DNA from 3 places in the Pseudomonas sp. LARHCG127 genome. Region 2 is predicted to be linked to each of the others. Evidence: predicted binding sites of a transcription regulator. Region 2 holds the regulator's gene; each other region holds the start of a gene.
The links. The regulator FliA, encoded in region 2, starts transcription of late flagellar genes. The targets are predictions, from matches to a motif close to CTAAAGTTTNNNNNNNNNNNGCCGNTAA.
Positions count from the first base shown of each region.

Region 1 (6,934 bases), on a different contig from region 2:
GCCTGGGTATCGGCCGTTCCACCACGCTCCAATAGGACGACGTGTCGATGAGGCTCAAAACGCGCCCTTGTTCCATGTCCTGGTTCAGCACGCCCCGGGTCAGATCGCCGGCCAACCAACTCGCCGTATTGGCGGCCAACACTCGGCCCTCGGCATTGAGCAACAGTGCTTCATTGCTGACTCTCATCAGGCTGCGAACGAGCAAAGGCTCCAACGAGTGCAGGGAGATGTCGGCGGCGGCGACGCCAATGAAGCGATCATCGAAAAAAATCGGCACGGAAAAGGCGACGATGTACTGCTCGGTGCCGTACAAGTCGACGAAAGGACCGTCTATGGAAGGCTGGCGAGTCTGCTGCGGACGGGTGTACCACGGCATGTGCAAGTAATCGTAGAAACGATCGCTACGGCTATCGAGATTCAGCTGCAAAGGCTGGATGTGTTCGTTCTGGGTCCGGCACCACCACTGCAGGTGCATCTCGCAATCTTCCAGTTCACCGGGGGCGAAGACCACGCCGGCGCCATGAAACTTGAGGCTTTCGGAATCGAGAATCTGCCGGACGCCAGCCAGCAATGGCTTGAGGTCGCGTTGATTGGGTCGCTTGGTCTTGCACCGTTGCCGTTCCCAAATGCTCGATACCTGGGCGCCCAGGTCGTTGAGACCCTTGAAGACGTTACCAATGGAAGCGTTGATCAACGTTGCGCATTGGGATAACCCATTTGCTGACATTTCGTTATCCATGGCTCTAACTCATGCCTCGGAAGGGACAGTGCGGTGTTTGCTGGCGACACGAACAGGCTGTCGGGCGGTGTTTGGAGTCAGTTGTTCAGCAAGTTCTGTTCCAGTCATCAGGCATCCTGCGCCATCTGCTGCAAGCGTATGGCGGTCAAGCGCCGGACGCCGCGAGCGACATGGGCTTCGGCCAGGGCCCCGGCCAGATTGGCATCGTTCGCAATAATGGCCTCCAGAATCCCCCGGTGTTCCCGCTCGATCACTTGGGGATCCGGTTGCTCATCAAATGGCAACCATAACAACTCCCCCAGTTCCGCCTGCAAGCGGGCCTCGCTGTGGGTCAGCCGCACCGACTGCGACGCCACGGCAATTTCGATGTGGAACCTGGCGTCGGCACGTCGGCGCTCCAGCCGTTCTTGTGCCTTGGCCAGCGCATCGATGTAGCCACCCAGCCGCGCATGTTGCTCAGGGCCGGCACGTTGGGCTGCCAAGCGGGCGGCAGCGCCGGAAATGGCTGCGTGCTCGTCGGCCAGGTCACGCAATTCAAGCGTGCTCATTTCACGCAATTGATCGAACAAGGCTTGATCGGTGGTTTGTGGGGCGGCGCAGATAAAGCTGCCGCCGTTGCGCCCACGGCGGGTTTCGATGACCCCGCGTTCTCGCAAGGCAGCCAACGCATCGCGCAGAGTGACCGTGGCGACGCCGAGTTGGGTGGCCAGGATACTTTCGCTGGGGAGCTGTTCACCTTCGACCAGCAACCCCAGGTCAATCATTTCAACCAGGCGGCGGGTGACCGATTCCGTTTTCCCTTCCTGATTGAGGCGTATGAGGCTCGATGTAGGACTCATGGTCGTTTCATTCATTGGCGGCGCCGTCGACGCCTGGATTCAAAAATTCTATTTCATAGTTCAAAGGCATTTTCAGGGGCCATTGGCGCGGAATTCTAGGGATGAAAAGGCGTTGAAGTCAAAACAACCTGGTTGAATTTGGTTTTCCTGGGGTTCTCATGGGTTAAAAGATATGGTTCCATATGTTTAAGCGAGCCGAGATCGCATTCATCCGAACCCAGGAGCACTTCAATCATGAGTCACTTGACCCGAGCAGAGTGGGAAGCCAGAGCCAAGGCGCTGGACATCGAGGGCCGTGCCTTTATCGACGGGCAATACAGGCCTGCCAGTTCAGGCGCTACCTTCGAATGCGTGAGTCCTGTGGATGGGCGATTGTTGGGCCTGGTTGCAAGTTGCGATGCCGCGGACGCCGAGCTGGCCGTGACCAGCGCCCGGGCGGCATTCGAGTCTGGCGTTTGGTCGCGTCAGGCACCGGAAGCGCGCAAGGCAGTCATGTTGCGTTTTTCCGACCTCTTGCAGTCCCATGTCGAAGAGCTGGCACTGCTGGAAACGCTGGACATGGGCAAACCGATCGCCGACTCGCTGGCGGTCGACCTGCCCGGCGCCATCGACAGCATTCGCTGGTGCGGTGAAGCCATCGACAAGATCTACGATGAAGTGGCCGCGACGGCTGTGGATCAGCTAGGGCTGGTAACGCGGGAGCCGGTCGGGGTGGTCGCTGCCATCGTGCCGTGGAATTTCCCGTTGATGATGGCGTCCTGGAAATTGGGGCCGGCATTGGCGAGCGGTAATTCGGTGATTCTCAAACCTTCGGAGCGTTCGCCGCTGACGGCCATTCGTATCGCACAGCTTGCCCTGGAAGCAGGGTTGCCGGCCGGTGTGCTCAATGTGCTGCCAGGCTATGGGCACACGGTGGGCAAGGCCCTGGCCTTGCACGGTGACGTTGATGTGCTGGCGTTTACCGGTTCCACCCGAGTGGCCAAGCAACTTCTCGTGTATGCAGGCGAGTCGAACATGAAGCGGGTCTGGCTGGAGGCGGGGGGGAAGAGTCCGAACATTGTCTTCGCCGATGCCCCTGATCTACAGGTAGCCGCCGAAGCGGCAGCGGCCGCCATAGCTTTCAATCAGGGCGAGGTGTGCACCGCCGGTTCACGTTTGCTCGTCCAGGCTTCCATCAAGGCGCGTTTCGTGCCGATGGTGGTCGAGGCCATGAAAAGCTGGAAGCCAGGCCATCCATTGGACCCCGACACCAATGTCGGTGCACTGGTGGATGCGCGTCACCTGGAAGGCGTGTTGCACCACATTCGGCAAGGACAGGATCAAGGCGCCCAGTTGTTGCTGGGAGGACACGTGGCGCTGGCGGACAGCGGTGGCAGCTACGTGGAGCCGACGCTATTCGATAACGTCAGCAATTCGATGAACATTGCCCGGGAAGAGATTTTTGGCCCGGTGCTGTCGGTGATCGAGTTCGACGAAGCCGAGGATGCGGTGCGCATCGCCAACGACACGCCTTATGGGCTGGCGGCAGCCGTCTGGACGGCCAACCTGTCGCGCGCCCACACCATGGCCCGGGCTCTTCGCGCCGGAAGTGTCTGGGTCAACCTGTATGACGGCGGCGACATGATGGCGCCGTTCGGTGGCTACAAACAGTCCGGCAATGGCCGCGACAAATCCCTGCATGCTTTTGATAAATACACCGAGATCAAGGCCACCTGGATTCAGCTCTGAGGCATTTCCGGTGAACCACGTTACGGGCGGGATGGCTCTGCCTGCTTGACGCTTACTCAAACGAATTCCTTTTTGAAGGATGGCGCAATGAACAGCTCGATAAGCTCCACGGCAGCCGTGGACCAGGACGCGGAGCAACTCCGTGCCCTGGGGTACACCTCGAATTTCGAACGTAGCATGAGCCTCTGGCAGAACTTTGCCCTCGGTTTCACTTACTTATCGCCAGTGGTCGGCGTCTATACGTTGTTCGGCCTGTGCCTGGCAGCGGGCGGGCCGCCGATGTTCTGGTCCTACCTGCTGGTGGGGTTCGGGCAAATGCTGGTGTGCCTGATTTTTTGCGAAGTGGTGTCCCAGTACCCCATTTCCGGCGGTGTCTATCCGTGGGCTCGCCGCCTGGTGGGGAAAAAATGGGCCTGGATGGTCGGCTGGATCTACGCCATTTCTTTGTGCGTGACCATTGCTGCCGTAGCCCTGGGCGCTGGTCCCTACATTGCCAACCTGCTGGGTTTCGAGTCGTCGCCGGTCACTAATACCTTGGTTGCGCTGGTCCTGACCGCCGCCGCGACGGTCCTGAACCTTAGCGGCACCAAGCTGCTGGCGCGGGTGGCGATGTTCGGTTTTCTGTGTGAGCTGGTCGGGGCTTTGCTGATCGGCGGCTATTTGCTGATTTTCGAGCGCCACCAGCCCTTGAGCGTGTTGTTCGACACGTTCGATATTTCCATCGATGGGGAGTACTGGCCGGCCTTCCTGGCCGCGTCACTGGCGGGGATGTTCCTCTATTATGGTTTTGAAGCCTGCGGCGATGTCGCCGAGGAAACGCCCAATCCTAGCCGTCAGGTCCCCAAGGCCATGCGAATGACGATCTGGATCGGCGGTGCTGCTTCGATCTTCGCCGCCCTGGCCTTGATCCTGGCCGTGCCTGATATTGCCGCCGTTGTCTCCGGGCAGGACAAGGATCCCATGGCCACGATATTTGGCGCGGCGTTCGGTCCGGTCATGTCCCGTGTGGTCATGGCGGTGATCACGGTCTCGTTCGTTTCCTGTGTGCTGAGCTTGCAGGCATCCGCCAGCCGCTTGTTGTATGCCTACGCTCGAGACGAAATGCTCATGGGCAGTGGTGTGCTGAAGAAACTCTCCCCGACGACCCATGTGCCGACTGCCGCCCTGATGGTCTGCGGGGTGCTGCCGGCAATCATCGTGTGTGTCGGCTTTTATCTTCAGAACGCCATCGCGCTGGTGGTGAGTTTTGCCGCCATCGGTATCTACCTGGCGTTCCAGATGATCGTCGGGGGAGTGATGTATGCCCGTCTCCGGGGCTGGACACCCAAGGGCCAGTTCACCTTGGGACGTTGGGGCTGGCCGGTGAACATCGCTGCGCTCTGCTATGGCTTGTTCGCCATCGTCAATATGTCCTGGCCGCGTACGCCAGATGCGCCTTGGTACGTGAACTACGGCATCGTGTTGGTCGGCGCCATCGTGATTCTCGTCGGCCTCGTCTACATGGTCGTGTTTCGTCCCTACGAGAAGGGTACCGCTCCGGCGTCCGATGCCTGGAAAAAAGCCTAGGAACATGACGGCCTGCCGCCGGGCGCGGCAGGCAAATTCCTCTGATGAGAAAAGGTGAACATTTTATGACGTCTCGAATCCATTCGATGCTGTTGGGGTTGCTCCTGATTCTGGCCAGCCATGGGGTTTTGGCGGCCAGTCAAAACGATACCCTGGGCGTGATCCATGACTACATGAAGGCTTGGAGCGCTCGTGATGCGGAGGCTGCGGCGAAGTACTTCGCCGAGGACGGTGAGTTTCTCGACGCCTCGGTGGGAACACCCCAGGTCGGCCGGGAAAATGCCAAGACCCAGGTGATCGAAGTGTTCATGCGCGCAGTGCCGGATCTGCAATGGACGATGCTGGGCGAGCCGATCATCAACGGTGACAGCATTGCCTTCGAATGGGAATTCAAAGGGCACAATACCGGGCCTTGGAGCACCGAGACCCCAGCCACCCAGCGCCCCCTCAGCTTCAAGGGGGTGAGTTTCATCCGGCTCAAGGAGGGCAAGATTCTCACGCAGCACGACTACTATGACGCCCTGGGTTTCAACAAGCAGCTCGGCTGGTAGTTCCATGTTTGGATGCTTACCGTTATCTGTCGAAAACTTGATCCTGATCAAGGCAAATAAACATTCCCGCTTCATGACCGTTATAAGTGCCAAGCGGAGCAATAACAGGGGTGATGGCTATTTGGTATTGCGTTAAGATCGCCCCACGTCAGCGTGTATAACAACCCTCATACAACAAGTTCACGCGTCATTAATTCAATATGAAATGAGGCTTGAACGGAAATGCTCAGGAATGCACCGCTGCGTCTGAAACTTTTATTGATCCTGCTACTTCCCCTGTTGGGATTCTTGTCCTTGGCCGGCGTCTTTATCGTGGACAACTACAAGACCCTGCGCGATATGGACGCCACGGTCGCCGCCAGCGCCACGGCACAGAAGTTGAGTCAACTGATCACGGTATTGCAGCGCGAGCGCGGCGCCAGCGGGGTTTTCCTGGGCAGCGGCGGCAAGTCCATGGGTGAACGGATGGCCCAGGCGCGCCAGGATTCCAATGCCTCGGCCAAGGTGGTGCGTGGGTTGTCTGGGTCGGACAGTGCGCAATTGGACAATGTTCTCCAAGCACTGGACCAGTTGCCCGTCATTCGTGGGCAAGTGGATAAGTTGGGTATCAGCAGCACCGAATCCGGTGTTCGTTATACCGAGATCATTCAAGCGCTCATGGGCTATACCCACTCTTTGGAAGCGACGATCAACAACGCCACCATTGTTCATGCGCTCAATGCCCTCAATCAGTTTATCGAGATGAAAGAGCGGGCCGGACGCGAACGGGTCGTGCTGGGCCTGGTATTCAGCCAGGATCGTTTCGATGAGACCTTGTTGTCGCGCTTTAGCCGCAATCTTGGTGAGTTCTCTGCGTATTCCGACGCGTTCCGCCGCCAGGCCCAACCCGTCTTGCTTCAACAGTTCACCGAGCAGATGCTCAAGCCCGCTGCGGTCGAAGTCGGTAAGTTGCAGCGCCTGGCTTTCGAAGTGCCATTGGGCCAGTCGCTGGGCATCAAGCCAGAGGCCTGGTTTGAACTCTCCACTCAGCGCATCGATATGATGAGCCAGGTGGAAGACGCCCTCGGTCAAAGCATCAGCCGCTTGGCGATTCACGGCCGCGATGAAGCAAGTCGTGCGTTGTGGCTGACCGTCGCTGCGGTCGTCGTGGCGCTGCTGGCGGTGACGGTGTTGTCGTATGTGATCATCCGCCTGATTGATCTGGCGGTGCGCGATGTGAACCAGGCCCTGAACGGCCTGGCACAGCGTGACCTCACCGCCAGGGCCACCTATGAAGGCCGCGATGAGTTCGGCCAGATCTCGCGCAACCTCAATCGCATGGCGCAGGAGATCAGCGAGATCGTGCAGGAAATCGGCAACGCCACGGCGCAAGTGGCCACCGCCGCGCAAGAGTCTTCCACGGTGACGGTCCAGACCAGCATGAGTGTCGAGCAACAGCGCCAAGGCACCGAGCTGGTGGCCACGGCGATCAATCAGATGAGCGCCACGGTGCGCGAGGTGGCGCAAAGTAC
Region 1 is NZ_JBIXJT010000006.1:98,906-105,839, reverse strand. Features, by position in the region: gene ACIPQ1_RS12220 (PDC sensor domain-containing protein) at 1-739, opposite strand, end outside; gene ACIPQ1_RS12215 (FadR/GntR family transcriptional regulator) at 847-1,578, opposite strand; gene ACIPQ1_RS12210 (aldehyde dehydrogenase) at 1,813-3,306, shown strand; gene ACIPQ1_RS12205 (APC family permease) at 3,394-4,872, shown strand; gene ACIPQ1_RS12200 (ester cyclase) at 4,959-5,423, shown strand; gene ACIPQ1_RS12195 (methyl-accepting chemotaxis protein) at 5,646-6,934, shown strand, end outside.
Region 1: the regulator FliA is predicted to act here: its motif matches at 5,480-5,507, upstream of ACIPQ1_RS12195 (methyl-accepting chemotaxis protein).

Region 2 (6,934 bases):
AGGCCAACCGGTGATCCTGCTGGTGGCCGGTCCGATTCGCGCGATGCTCTCGCGATTCGGACGCCTCGCGGTCCCGGGGCTGCATGTGCTGGCGTACCAGGAAATACCGGACAACAAGCAAGTGACCATCGTTGCGACAGTAGGGCCCAACGGCTGAGGTAGTGGTTTATGCAAGTGAAGCGTTTTTTCGCCGCAGACATGCGTCAGGCCATGAAACTGGTTCGTGACGAGCTGGGCGCTGAAGCAGCCATCATTGGCAACCGTCGTATCGCCGGCGGTGTCGAGCTGACGGCGGCCCTGGATTACAAATTGTCGGCGCTGGCGCCACGGGTTCCGAACATGGAACTTGAAGATGAGCTGCGCAAGACTCAATCGCGCATCGCCAGCGCCCAGGCCGAACTGAGCCTGCGCAGCAGCGAAGGCGAAGGTGCGCCGGGCATCAATCGTCAATTGTTCGCCGGTCAACCGCTGACCGCCGGCCTGCCGTTGACCGCCGCCGAACCGCTGATGGAACAGGTCCAGGCCGAACCGCGTCGTCCAGAGCCGGCACCTGCCGCGCCAGCCCGTGGGCTTGACCCGCGCGCCCTGGACTCGATGCGCTTCGAACTCAACAGCCTGCGCGAGCTGATGGAAGTCCAGCTCGGCTCCCTGGCCTGGAACCAGCTGCAAGGCAGCCGTCCGGCCCAGGCCAACCTGTGGCGTCGCCTGCAACGCATCGGCCTGTCCGGCCCGTTGTCCCGCGACCTGCTGGCGCTGATCAATGGTATCGAAGAGCCGCGCCAAGCCTGGCGCATGTTGCTGGCGCACCTGGCACGCATGATTGCCACGCCGGAAGTCGAGCCGCTGGAAGAGGGCGGGGTCATTGCCATGGTCGGTCCTGCCGGCATGGGCAAGACCACCACCCTGGCCAAGCTCGCCGCCCGTTATGTACTCAAGTACGGCGCCCAGAGCATCGCCCTGGTAAGCATGGACAGTTTCCGTATCGGTGCCCAGGAACAACTCAAGACCCTGGGCCGCATCCTCAATGTGTCGGTGACCCATGTGGATCCGGGCCAATCCCTGGCCCAGGCGCTGGAGCCGCTGCTGCGCAAACGCGTCGTGCTGATCGATACCGCCGGCCTGCAAGCCAGCGATCCGGCCCTGCGCATGCAGCTCGAAAGCCTGGCCGGACGCGGTATCAAGTCAAAAAATTATCTCGTGTTGGCAACCACCAGCCAAAAACAGGTTCTAACCGCCGCATATCACAGCTACAAACGCTGCGGGCTGGCCGGCTGCATCCTGACTAAGCTGGACGAAACGGCAAGCCTGGGCGAGGTGTTGAGCCTGGCGATCGGTCATGAACTGCCGGTGGCCTACCTGACCGATGGGCCGCGGATCCCGGATGATTTGCATCTGCCGCGCCGTCATCAATTGGTCAGTCGTGCCGTAAGTGTGCAAATGCAGGAAGAACCCAGCGAGGAAGCCATGGCTGACATGTTCGCTGACATCTACCACAGCCCGACCAAGCAGGTCGGCTGAGGTAATCATGAATATTTTTTGTACCTACATCGATGGTCTGCCATGCATTGTTCCGTATGCGAACGCGCAGCCAGTAATGTGGCCTCCGTCTAAGAAGACAAGGTAAAGAACGAACATGGGCAGCATGCATCCCGTACAGGTGATCGCGGTGACCGGCGGCAAAGGTGGCGTCGGGAAGACTAACGTGTCAGTGAACTTGTCCCTGGCTCTGGCAGAGCTTGGCCGACGGGTCATGCTGCTGGACGCCGACCTGGGCCTGGCGAACGTCGACGTGTTGTTGGGGCTTACCCCCAAACGCACCCTGGCGGACGTGATCGAAGGCCGTTGCGAACTGCGCGACGTGCTGTTGCAGGGGCCGGGCGGGATTCGCATCGTGCCGGCTGCCTCCGGCACCCAGAGCATGGTTCACCTGACCCCGGCGCAGCACGCGGGCCTGATCCAGGCGTTCAGCGACATCGGCGACAACCTCGATGTGCTGGTGATCGACACCGCGGCCGGCATCGGCGACTCGGTCGTCAGTTTCGTGCGCGCCGCCCAGGAAGTGCTGCTGGTGGTCTGCGACGAACCGACGTCCATCACCGACGCCTATGCCCTGATCAAACTGCTTAACCGCGACTATGGCATGAACCGCTTCCGCGTCCTGGCCAACATGGCCCAGAGCCCGCAGGAAGGACGCAACCTGTTCGCCAAATTGACGAAGGTCACCGATCGCTTCCTGGACGTCGCCCTACAATACGTCGGTGCAGTGCCTTACGACGAAAGCGTGCGCAAGGCCGTCCAGAAGCAACGTGCCGTTTATGAAGCCTTTCCACGTTCCAAATGCGCGCTGGCGTTCAAGGCGATCGCCCAGAAGGTCGATACCTGGCCACTGCCGGCCAACCCCCGCGGGCATCTGGAGTTTTTCGTCGAGCGTCTTGTGCAACAAACAGCAGGGCCCGTGTTATGACAGCCAGCGGTTACAACCATCTCTACAAAAAATCGGCACGGGACGCCCAATACGAATTGATCGAGCGTTATGCGCCACTGGTCAAGCGTATCGCCTATCACTTGCTGGCGCGGTTGCCAGCCAGTGTCCAGGTCGAGGACTTGATCCAGGCCGGCATGATCGGCCTGCTTGAAGTGTCGAACAAATACGACGCCAGCAAGGGCGCCAGTTTCGAGACCTATGCCGGTATTCGCATTCGCGGGGCGATGCTCGATGAAGTCCGCAAGGGCGATTGGGCGCCGCGTTCGGTGCACCGCAATACCCGCATGGTCAGTGACGCGATTCGGGCAATCGAAGCTAAAACTGGGCGTGACGCTAAAGATCACGAGGTTGCGGCCGAACTCCAGTTGAGTCTCGATGATTATTACGGGATTTTGAACGATACCTTGGGCAGTCGCCTGTTCAGCTTCGACGACCTCTTGCAGGACGGCGAGCACGAAGGGCTGCATGAGGATAACGCGAGTGCTCACATGGAGCCGTCACGTGACCTGGAAGATGAACGTTTCCAGAGCGCGCTGGCGGATGCGATTGCCAATTTGCCGGAACGTGAGCGACTGGTCTTGGCGCTGTACTACGACGAAGAGCTGAACCTCAAGGAAATCGGTGAGGTCCTGGGGGTCAGCGAATCTCGGGTCAGCCAGTTACACAGCCAGTGCGCGGCCCGCTTGCGGGGCCGTTTGGGGGAGTGGCGAGCGCGCTGACAGGCAGTGTGGGGACACTGCGAGCGGGACTGGCATGGCGTTGCCGGGTCAGTTTCCATCCGTTGTGCTCCAGACCGTTGTCGAGTGTTGTGCCGGAATTGATTGAAATGGCGCGTCCAGGTGCTGGGCGCGTTTAAGACTGCTTGGAGGTCGAATTGGACAAGAACATGAAAATCCTCATCGTTGATGACTTCTCAACGATGCGGCGGATCATAAAAAACCTGTTGCGTGACCTTGGGTTCACCAACACGGTCGAGGCGGATGATGGCGTCACAGCCATTCCGGTCCTCAACAGCGGGAGCATCGACTTTCTGGTGACTGACTGGAACATGCCCGGCATGACCGGTATCGACTTGCTGCGCCATGTGCGCGCCGACGAAAAACTCAAGCACCTCCCGGTGCTGATGGTGACTGCCGAAGCCAAGCGCGAGCAGATCATCGAAGCGGCCCAGGCCGGTGTAAACGGCTATGTGGTCAAGCCCTTCACGGCCCAGGCGTTGAAAGAGAAGATCGAAAAAATCTTCGAACGCATCGGTTAACGGCGCCACGGGGGAGCTATGGACAACGAATCTTCAATGGGCGATTTCGAATCGACCCTGAAAAAACATGCCCGCGAACTGGTCGACAGCCTTGAAAAAGGTCGCTTTGGCGATGCGGTTCAAATGATCCATGAGCTCAACCAGACCCGTGACCGTGGTCTGTATCAGGAAGTGGGCAAGCTCACGCGTGAACTGCACAGCGCGATTGTCAATTTCCAGATCGACCCGCACATGCCGCAGGCCGAGGAAGTCTCGCAGATCACCGACGCCACCGAGCGCCTGGGCTATGTGGTCAAGCTGACCGAGGCGGCGGCCAACCGCACCATGGACCTGGTGGAAAGCGCTACGCCGCTGGTCAATGGCCTGAGTGAAGAGGCCCAGGCCTTGAGCACCGACTGGGGCCGGTTCATGCGTCGCGAAGTCGGTGCTGAAGAATTTCGGGAGCTGGCCCGTCGGGTCGACGGTTTCCTGACGCGCAGCAGCAGCGAAAACCGCGCCGTGGCCAGCAACCTCAACGACATTCTGCTGGCCCAGGACTATCAAGACCTGACCGGCCAGGTGATCAAGCGTGTGACCCAACTGGTCACCGAAGTGGAAAGCAACCTGCTCAAACTGGTGCTGATGGCTAGCCAGGTCGACCGCTTTGCAGGCATCGAACACGACCGTGAAGCGATGCTTGCCGAAAAAGATCCACAAAAACATCTCTCTCAGGGTGAAGGTCCGCAAATTCATGCCGATAAAAGAGAAGACGTTATGTCCGGTCAGGACGATGTGGACGATTTGCTGTCCAGCCTTGGATTTTGATTTAGCCCTATTTTAGGAGCAGCCATTAATGAGCTTCGGCGCCGATGAAGAGATCCTTCAGGATTTCCTGGTTGAGGCCGGCGAGATTCTAGAGCAACTGTCCGAACAGCTGGTCGAGCTGGAAAGCCGACCTGATGATGCGGATCTGCTCAATGCAATTTTTCGCGGTTTCCACACTGTAAAAGGAGGCGCCGGCTTCCTCCAGCTCAACGAGCTGGTGGAGTGCTGTCACATTGCCGAGAACGTGTTCGACATCCTGCGCAAGGGTGAGCGTCGCGTTGATTCGGAATTGATGGACGTGGTGCTCGAAGCGCTGGATGCGGTCAACAGCATGTTCAGCGAAGTGCGTGAGCGCTCGCCGATTACCCCAGCCACCCCCGAGCTGCTCGCCGCGCTGGCACGCCTGGCCGAGCCGCAATCGGCTGACGAAGCCGCGCCGGTTGCCGAGGCGGTGGTTGAAGAACCGGTCGCCGAGGAATCGGGCGACATCACCGATAACGAATTTGAACAGTTGCTGGACTCCCTGAGTGCCGTCAAGGCCCAGGCCGAAGCGCCGGCCGCTCAGGTTGCGCCGGCTGCACCGGCCAGCAATGGGGCTGGCAGCGACGAAATCACCGATGCCGAGTTCGAGTCGCTGCTCGACCAGCTTCACGGCAAGGGCCAGTTCGCGCCAGATGCCGTTGTCCCGCCAGCAGCCCCGGCCGCCCCGAAAGCGGCGGGCGACAGCTCGGACATCACCGACGACGAATTCGAAGCCTTGCTCGACCAGTTGCATGGCAAGGGCACCTTTGCCGTTGACGCCCTGGATTCGGCCATCGCTTCCGCGCCGACGCCAGCCAAGCCGGCTGCCGCCGCGGCTGGCAGCGACCTGATCAGCGATCATGAATTCGAATCGCTGCTCGACGAACTGCACGGCAAAGGCAAGTTCACAGAAGTCGGGAAGGCCACGGCTGCCCCTGCTGCCGGCACCACCGCCACTGCTGCGCCAGCGGCCAAGGCCGCGCCTAAACCCGCCGCCAAGGCACCTGAGCCCAAGGCCGAGCCCGCCAATCCTGCCGCCGCCCCGGCGCCTGCCCGTGCTGCGCCGGCTGCGCCGCCAGCGGAAAAACCGGCCAGCGAAGCCGAGACCACCGTTCGGGTCGATACCGCGCGCCTGGACGAGATCATGAACATGGTCGGCGAGCTGGTGCTGGTGCGTAACCGCCTGGTGCGCCTGGGCCTCAACAGCCAGGACGAAGCCATGTCCAAGGCCGTGTCGAACCTTGACGTGGTCACGGCGGACCTGCAAACCGCGGTCATGAAGACGCGGATGCAGCCGATCAAGAAAGTTTTCGGGCGCTTCCCGCGCCTGGTTCGCGACCTGGCTCGCCAGCTCAAGAAAGAAATCAACCTGGAACTGGTGGGTGAAGAGACCGACCTCGACAAGAACCTTGTCGAGGCCCTGGCCGACCCGCTGGTCCACTTGGTGCGCAACGCGGTCGACCACGGCATCGAGTCGCCGGAAGAACGCGAAGCCTCGGGCAAGGTCCGTGGCGGCAAGGTGATCCTGGCCGCTGAGCAGGAGGGCGACCACATCCTGCTGTCGATCTCCGACGACGGCAAGGGCATGGACCCGAACGTGCTGCGTGCCATCGCGGTGAAACGCGGTGTGATGGACAAGGACGCCGCCGACCGCCTGAGCGACACCGAGTGCTACAACCTGATCTTCGCCCCGGGCTTCTCGACCAAGACCGAGATCTCCGACGTGTCGGGCCGTGGCGTGGGCATGGACGTGGTGAAAACCAAGATTTCCCAGCTCAACGGTTCGATCAATATCTACTCGACCAAGGGCCAGGGCTCGAAGATCGTCATCAAGGTCCCGTTGACCCTGGCGATCATGCCGACGCTCATGGTGATGCTGGGCAACCAGGCCTTCGCCTTCCCATTGGTCAACGTCAACGAGATTTTCCACCTCGACCTGTCGCGCACCAACGTGGTCGACGGCCAGGAAGTGGTCATCGTGCGGGACAAGGCGCTGCCGCTGTTCTACCTCAAGCGCTGGCTGGTCAGCTCCGCTGCTCACGTCGAGCAAGGCGAAGGCCACGTGGTGATCCTTTCGGTGGGCACCCAGCGGATCGGCTTTGTCGTCGACCAGTTGGTGGGCCAGGAAGAAGTGGTCATCAAGCCGTTGGGCAAGATGCTCCAGGGCACCCCGGGCATGTCCGGCGCCACCATCACCGGCGACGGCCGCATCGCGTTGATTCTCGATGTGCCAAGCATGCTCAAGCGTTACGCCGCCCGGCGTATTTGATTCTGGAGGGGCGTGGCCCAGGGCCGCGTCTCGTCTAACGGAGTGTTTATGGTAGTTAAAGTCCTGGTGGTGGACGATTCGGGTTTTTTCCGTCGCC
Region 2 is NZ_JBIXJT010000011.1:20,658-27,591, reverse strand. Features, by position in the region: gene flhA (flagellar biosynthesis protein FlhA) at 1-157, shown strand, start outside; gene flhF (flagellar biosynthesis protein FlhF) at 169-1,518, shown strand; gene fleN (flagellar synthesis regulator FleN) at 1,634-2,464, shown strand; gene fliA (RNA polymerase sigma factor FliA) at 2,461-3,204, shown strand; gene ACIPQ1_RS19015 (chemotaxis response regulator CheY) at 3,372-3,743, shown strand; gene ACIPQ1_RS19010 (protein phosphatase CheZ) at 3,762-4,547, shown strand; gene ACIPQ1_RS19005 (chemotaxis protein CheA) at 4,576-6,837, shown strand; gene ACIPQ1_RS19000 (protein-glutamate methylesterase/protein-glutamine glutaminase) at 6,886-6,934, shown strand, end outside.

Region 3 (6,934 bases), on a different contig from region 2:
GCCTGGTAGTGCACCCGGCGGCCGGTCATGCCGACGGCACGCTGCTCAACGCCTTGTTGCACCACGTGCCGGACATCATCAATGTGCCCCGTGCCGGCATCGTCCATCGCCTGGACAAGGACACCACCGGCCTGATGGTGGTGGCCAAGACCATCCAGGCGCAGACACAGCTGGTCACACAGCTGCAAAGCCGCAGCGTCAGCCGCATCTATGAGTGCATCGTGATCGGTGTGGTCACCGCCGGTGGCAAGATCAACGCCCCGATCGGTCGCCACGGCCAGCAGCGCCAGCGCATGGCGGTGATGGAAGGCGGCAAGCAGGCGGTCAGTCATTACCGCGTGCTGGAGCGTTTCCGTTCCCACACCCACGTGCGGGTCAAGCTGGAAACCGGCCGTACCCACCAGATTCGTGTGCACATGGCCCACATCAACTTCCCGTTGGTGGGCGACCCGGCCTACGGCGGTCGTTTCCGCATCCCGCCGGCCGCCAGCCAGACCATGGTCGAATCGCTGAAGAGTTTCCCGCGCCAGGCACTGCACGCGCGTTTCCTGGAGCTGGATCACCCGACGACCGGCAAGCGCATGAGCTGGGAATCGCCGTTGCCGGATGATTTCGTCTGGTTGCTGACGTTGCTCAAGCAGGACCGCGAGGCGTTCATCGGATGAGTGACTGGCTGATACCCGACTGGCCCGCGCCGGCCCGGGTCAAGGCCTGCGTCACCACCCGCGAGGGCGGCGCCAGCCTGGCGCCGTTCGACAGCCTCAACCTCGGCGACCATGTCGGCGACGACCCCACGGCCGTCGCCGAAAATCGCCGCCGCCTCACCGATCCATTCGCCATCACCCCGGCCTGGCTGCAGCAGGTCCACGGCATTGTCGTGGTCGAGGCTGACCCGACCCAGGTGGCGACCGCCGATGCCAGTTGGACCGCCACGCCGGGTATCGCGTGCACGGCGATGACCGCCGATTGCTTGCCGGTGCTGTTCTGCAACCGTGCCGGCACCCGCGTCGCGGCGGCCCACGCCGGTTGGCGCGGGTTGGCGAACGGTGTGCTGGAAGCCACCCTCGACAGCCTTGCCGTGCCTGCGGATGAAATCCTGGCCTGGCTCGGCCCGGCCATCGGCCCGCAAGCCTTCGAAGTCGGACCGGAAGTGCGTGAAGCCTTCATCGCGCAGTTGCCCCAAGCGGCACAAGCTTTCGTCGCGAGCCCCAACGCCGGCAAATGCCTGGCCGACATCTACGCATTGGCACGGCTGCGTCTGGCGGCACGCGGTGTCACGGCCGTCTACGGCGGCGGTTTGTGTACCGTGACCGACCCACGTTTCTTTTCCTACCGGCGCAATCCGCGCACCGGTCGCTTCGCCTCGCTGATCTGGATCGAGCGCTAGACTTCTCTGATCTGCATCAAGGGCGCCCGGCTTGAATCTTCCAGAATCGACCACATCTATAACGGTATCTGGCAGGTTTCTTCATTCAGGATGTTTTCTAGGTCCGGCCTGCTCATTAGGAAGGTGACCCATGCGTATTGATCGTTTAACCAGCAAACTGCAATTGGCCCTGTCCGATGCCCAGTCCCTGGCCGTCGGCCTGGACCATCCCGGTATCGAACCGGCGCATTTGATGCAAGCCATGCTCGAACAGCAGGGCGGCTCCATCAAGCCCCTGCTGATGCAGGTCGGCTTTGACGTCAACAGCCTGCGAAAAGAGTTGGCCAAAGAACTCGACCAGTTGCCCAAGATCCAGAATCCGACCGGTGACGTAAACATGTCCCAGGATCTGGCGCGGCTGCTTAACCAGGCCGATCGCCTGGCCCAGCAGAAGGGCGACCAGTTCATTTCCAGCGAGCTGGTGCTGCTCGCCGCCATGGACGAGAACAGCAAGCTCGGCAAGTTGCTGCTTGGCCAAGGGGTGAGCAAGAAGGCCCTGGAAAACGCCATCAACAACCTGCGTGGCGGCGAAGCGGTCAACGACGCCAACCACGAGGAGTCGCGCCAGGCGCTGGACAAATACACCGTCGACCTGACCAAGCGTGCCGAGGAAGGCAAGCTCGACCCGGTGATCGGTCGCGACGATGAAATCCGCCGCACGATCCAGGTGCTGCAACGCCGTACCAAGAACAATCCGGTGCTGATCGGTGAGCCTGGCGTGGGTAAAACCGCCATCGCCGAGGGCTTGGCCCAGCGCATCATCAACGGCGAAGTGCCGGACGGCCTCAAGGGCAAGCGCCTGTTGTCCCTGGACATGGGGGCTCTGATCGCCGGTGCCAAGTACCGCGGCGAGTTCGAAGAACGGCTCAAGTCCCTGCTCAATGAACTGTCCAAGCAGGAAGGGCAGATCATCCTGTTTATCGACGAACTGCACACCATGGTCGGTGCCGGCAAGGGCGAAGGCTCGATGGACGCCGGCAACATGCTCAAGCCAGCGTTGGCCCGTGGCGAGTTGCACTGTGTCGGCGCGACCACGCTCAACGAGTACCGTCAATATATAGAGAAGGACGCGGCCCTCGAGCGGCGCTTCCAGAAAGTGCTGGTGGAGGAACCGAGCGAAGAAGACACCATCGCCATCCTGCGTGGCCTTAAAGAGCGCTACGAAGTGCACCACAAGGTGGCGATCACTGACGGCGCGATCATCGCGGCGGCCAAGCTCAGCCACCGCTACATCACCGACCGTCAATTGCCGGACAAGGCCATCGACCTGATCGACGAGGCCGCGAGCCGCATCCGCATGGAAATCGACTCCAAGCCCGAAGTGCTGGATCGGTTGGAGCGTCGCCTGATTCAACTCAAGGTCGAGTCCCAGGCGCTGAAGAAAGAAAGCGACGAAGCGGCGAAGAAACGCCTGGAGAGGTTGCAGGAAGAAATCGTGCGTCACGAGCGTGAGTATTCCGACCTCGAGGAAATCTGGAACTCGGAGAAAGCCGAGGTCCAGGGTTCTGCGCAGATCCAGCAAAAGATCGAACAGTCTCGCCAGGAACTGGAAGCGGCTCGCCGCAAAGGCGACCTCAACCGCATGGCCGAGCTGCAGTACGGGGTGATCCCGGACCTGGAGCGCAGCCTGCAAATGGTCGACCAGCACGGCAAGAGCGAAAACCAGTTGCTGCGCAGCAAGGTGACCGAGGAAGAGATCGCTGAAGTGGTTTCCAAGTGGACCGGCATTCCCGTCTCGAAGATGCTCGAAGGCGAGCGTGACAAGCTGCTGAAGATGGAAAGCCTGCTGCACCAGCGCGTGATTGGCCAGGAAGAAGCCGTGGTGGCAGTGTCCAACGCCGTGCGCCGGTCCCGCGCCGGATTGTCGGACCCTAACCGTCCGAGCGGCTCGTTCATGTTCCTCGGCCCGACCGGTGTCGGTAAAACCGAGCTGTGCAAGGCACTGGCCGAGTTCCTCTTCGATACCGAGGAGGCGATGGTGCGCATCGACATGTCCGAGTTCATGGAGAAACATTCCGTGGCACGGCTGATCGGTGCACCACCGGGTTATGTTGGCTACGAGGAGGGCGGCTACCTGACCGAGGCCGTGCGTCGCAAGCCGTACTCGGTGATCCTGCTCGATGAGGTCGAGAAGGCGCACCCGGATGTGTTCAACATCCTGCTGCAAGTGTTGGAGGATGGTCGCCTGACCGACAGCCACGGGCGCACGGTGGACTTCCGCAACACGGTGATCGTGATGACCTCCAACCTGGGCTCGACGCAGATCCAGGAGCTGGTGGGTGATCGCGAGGCGCAGCGCGCGGCGGTGATGGACGCAATCTCTACCCATTTCCGGCCGGAGTTCATCAACCGGGTCGACGAAGTGGTGATCTTCGAGCCTTTGGCCCGGGATCAGATTGCCGGCATTACCGAGATCCAGTTGGGCCGCCTGCGCAGTCGCCTGACCGAGCGCGAGCTGAAACTGCAATTGAGCGATGAGGCGTTGGACAAGCTGATCGCGGTGGGTTACGACCCGGTCTATGGCGCTCGGCCGCTGAAGCGGGCGATCCAGCGCTGGATCGAAAACCCGCTGGCGCAGCTGATTCTGTCGGGGCGCTTCATGCCGGGGGAAACCGTGACCGGAACGGTGGAGAACGACGAAATCGTCTTTAACTGATAGCCGGGACTGCTGGCAATTGAAATGGCCTTGCCTTGCGAGGCCATTTTTTTCATCAGGCCGTTGAACTCAAAGGAAAAGGCTTGTAAAGTGCGCCCCGCAGTACGTCACCCCAAGGGTTACTTCTCACTGGGAAGGAATCCAAAATAAGTTGCAAATCATTGTCTTGAAAGCAATTTAAGGGGTTGACAGAGGTTTTGAAAATTGTAGAATAGCGCGCCTCAGACACACGAACGCAGCGATGCAGACGGTGAAAGAGGTTGAAGCGAGATTCAACGATGTAGCTTCAAATTGCAGTAACTTGAAATATCAGTTCCGTGATAGCTCAGTCGGTAGAGCAAATGACTGTTAATCATTGGGTCCCAGGTTCGAGTCCTGGTCACGGAGCCATTTCAATCGGGGTATAGCGCAGTCCGGTAGCGCGCCTGCTTTGGGAGCAGGATGTCAGGAGTTCGAATCCCCTTACCCCGACCATATTTGGGTCGTTAGCTCAGTTGGTAGAGCAGTTGGCTTTTAACCAATTGGTCGTAGGTTCGAATCCCACACGACCCACCATTTTTGAAACCAGCTCGCTGGAATCGAATCTTAAGATCAGAGGCCAAAAGCACTGATCGAGGAAGGCGACTTGCAAAGGTCGCCTTTTTTTTACCGGGGTATAGCGCAGTCCGGTAGCGCGCCTGCTTTGGGAGCAGGATGTCAGGAGTTCGAATCCCCTTACCCCGACCATATTAAAAATCCTCGTATCGAAAGATACGGGGATTTTTTTTGCCTGGAATAAAGTGGATTGACTTAAGTCATCGTACAACTTGCCGATAACCCACCGACAGGGGCCCGGCCCCACCTCGGGCCAACAATAAAAAAGGCACCCTTATGTTTCTTCGTCAGTTGAATATCGCCCCTCGCGCCGCGCTGGGGTTTGCCTTGATCGCCGTGTTGGTGGCATTGCTCGGGGTGTTTGCGCTGGGGCAGATGTCGAGCATTCGTGACAGTGAAGTCGCCGTGGAAACCCAATGGCTGCCTAGCATTCGCGGGGGTGACGAGATTCGCGAGTGGATGTTGCGAATCCGCACGATCTCCCTGCGCATGGCCCTGGACCAGGATCCGAAGAACATCCCGGTGTATCGCGGACAAATGGACACCCGCGACAAGGAGCTGGGTGAAAAAATCGCGGCTTACGAAAAACTCGTCATGACGCCTGAAGGCAAGGCCCTTTACGACCAGTTCAAGCAAACGTTCGCTGCGTACCGTACCGGTATCGCGCAATCCTTCACCCTGGCGGAACAGGGGCGTCGGGATGATCTGATCAAGTTGCTGCTGGTGGACATGAAGACCGTGGTGGACGGTTCCGGCAAGCAGCTCAACGATCTGGCGGAGTTGTTCTCCAAGCAGGTGTCCATCGAGAGCCAGAAGTCCCAGGAGCACTACGCCAATTCCCGCATGATCGTCAGCCTGTTCATTGTGCTTGCCGCCCTGGCCACGGTGGCCCTGGCCATGTTGCTCACGCGCAGTATCGTCAAGCCCCTGGGCGAGGCGCTGAATGCTGCGGAGAGCGTTGCCCGGGGTGACTTGACCCGGCCGATCGAAACCCACGGCAACGACGAAGTCAGCCGTTTGCTCAAGGCGTTGGCGGCCATGCAGCAGAATCTGCGCGAGACGTTGCAGGGCATCAGCGGCTCGGCCGCGCAACTGGCCACGGCAGCCGATGAGCTGAACGCCGTCACGCTCGACAGCACCCACAGCCTGCAGCAACAGAACAACGAAATTGAACAGGCTGCCACCGCCGTCACCGAGATGACCACCGCTGTGGAGGAGGTTGCACGCAATGCGGTTTCCACTTCCGATGCCACGCGTCAGTCCAGTGAGTCGGCATCCCTGGGGCAGCAGCGGGTCAGCGACACGGTCGAGGCCATTGGCGCCCTGGCTAACGATGTGCAAGTGACCGGCGGCCTGGTGCAATCTTTGGCCAACCAGTCGCAGGATATCGGCAAGGTGCTGGACGTAATCCGCGCCATCGCCGAGCAGACCAACCTGCTGGCCCTCAACGCGGCCATTGAAGCGGCCCGGGCGGGAGAGAGTGGACGTGGCTTCGCGGTGGTGGCCGACGAGGTGCGGGCGCTGGCTTATCGCACGCAGCAATCGACCCAGGAAATCGAGCAGATGGTCCAAGGCATGCGCAGCGGTGCCACCCAGGCACTCGATTCCATGCAGGCCAGCTCCAGTCGTGCGGCAAGCACCCTGGCGATGGCGGAGCGGGCAGGGGAAGCGCTGCACACCATTACGGCGTCGGTCAGCGAGATCCATGAGCGCAACCTGGTCATCGCCAGTGCTGCCGAGGAGCAAGCACAAGTGGCCCGCGAGGTCGATCGCAACCTGGTGAACATTCGTGATTTGTCGGTGCGCTCGGCTTCCGGCGCGGATCAGACCAGTGCCTCCAGCCACGAGTTGTCGCAACTGGCGAATTCGCTGCGCACGATGGTGCAGCGGTTTCAGGTTTGATCGGTGGATAGCTTGGACAGTTATCCTGCCCGAGCTTAAGTATTGACTGCGCCGCCCTCATCGCGAGCAAGCTCGCTCCCACAGGGTGATCGCACTCAACTGTGGGAGCGAGCTTGCTCGCGATGGCGGTGGATCATTCGACCTTAGTGCTGCTGACTTAATGCAGCTTCAGCCGAGGCTCGGTCCCGCGGCCGATCTTGCTGCCCAGCATCAGCATGGCCGTGCGGAACATGCCGTACAACGCCATCTGGTGCATGCGGTACAACGACACATAGAACATCCGCGCCAGCCAGCCTTCGAGCATCACGCTGCCAGTCAGGTTGCCCATCAGGTTGCCCACCGCCGAGAAGCGCGAC
Region 3 is NZ_JBIXJT010000025.1:11,062-17,995, forward strand. Features, by position in the region: gene rluD (23S rRNA pseudouridine(1911/1915/1917) synthase RluD) at 1-665, shown strand, start outside; gene pgeF (peptidoglycan editing factor PgeF) at 662-1,387, shown strand; gene clpB (ATP-dependent chaperone ClpB) at 1,518-4,082, shown strand; tRNA gene ACIPQ1_RS27505 (tRNA-Asn) at 4,397-4,472, shown strand; tRNA gene ACIPQ1_RS27510 (tRNA-Pro) at 4,480-4,556, shown strand; tRNA gene ACIPQ1_RS27515 (tRNA-Lys) at 4,562-4,637, shown strand; tRNA gene ACIPQ1_RS27520 (tRNA-Pro) at 4,732-4,808, shown strand; gene ACIPQ1_RS27525 (methyl-accepting chemotaxis protein) at 4,953-6,578, shown strand; gene ACIPQ1_RS27530 (NAD(P)/FAD-dependent oxidoreductase) at 6,736-6,934, opposite strand, start outside.
Region 3: the regulator FliA is predicted to act here: its motif matches at 4,871-4,898, upstream of ACIPQ1_RS27525 (methyl-accepting chemotaxis protein).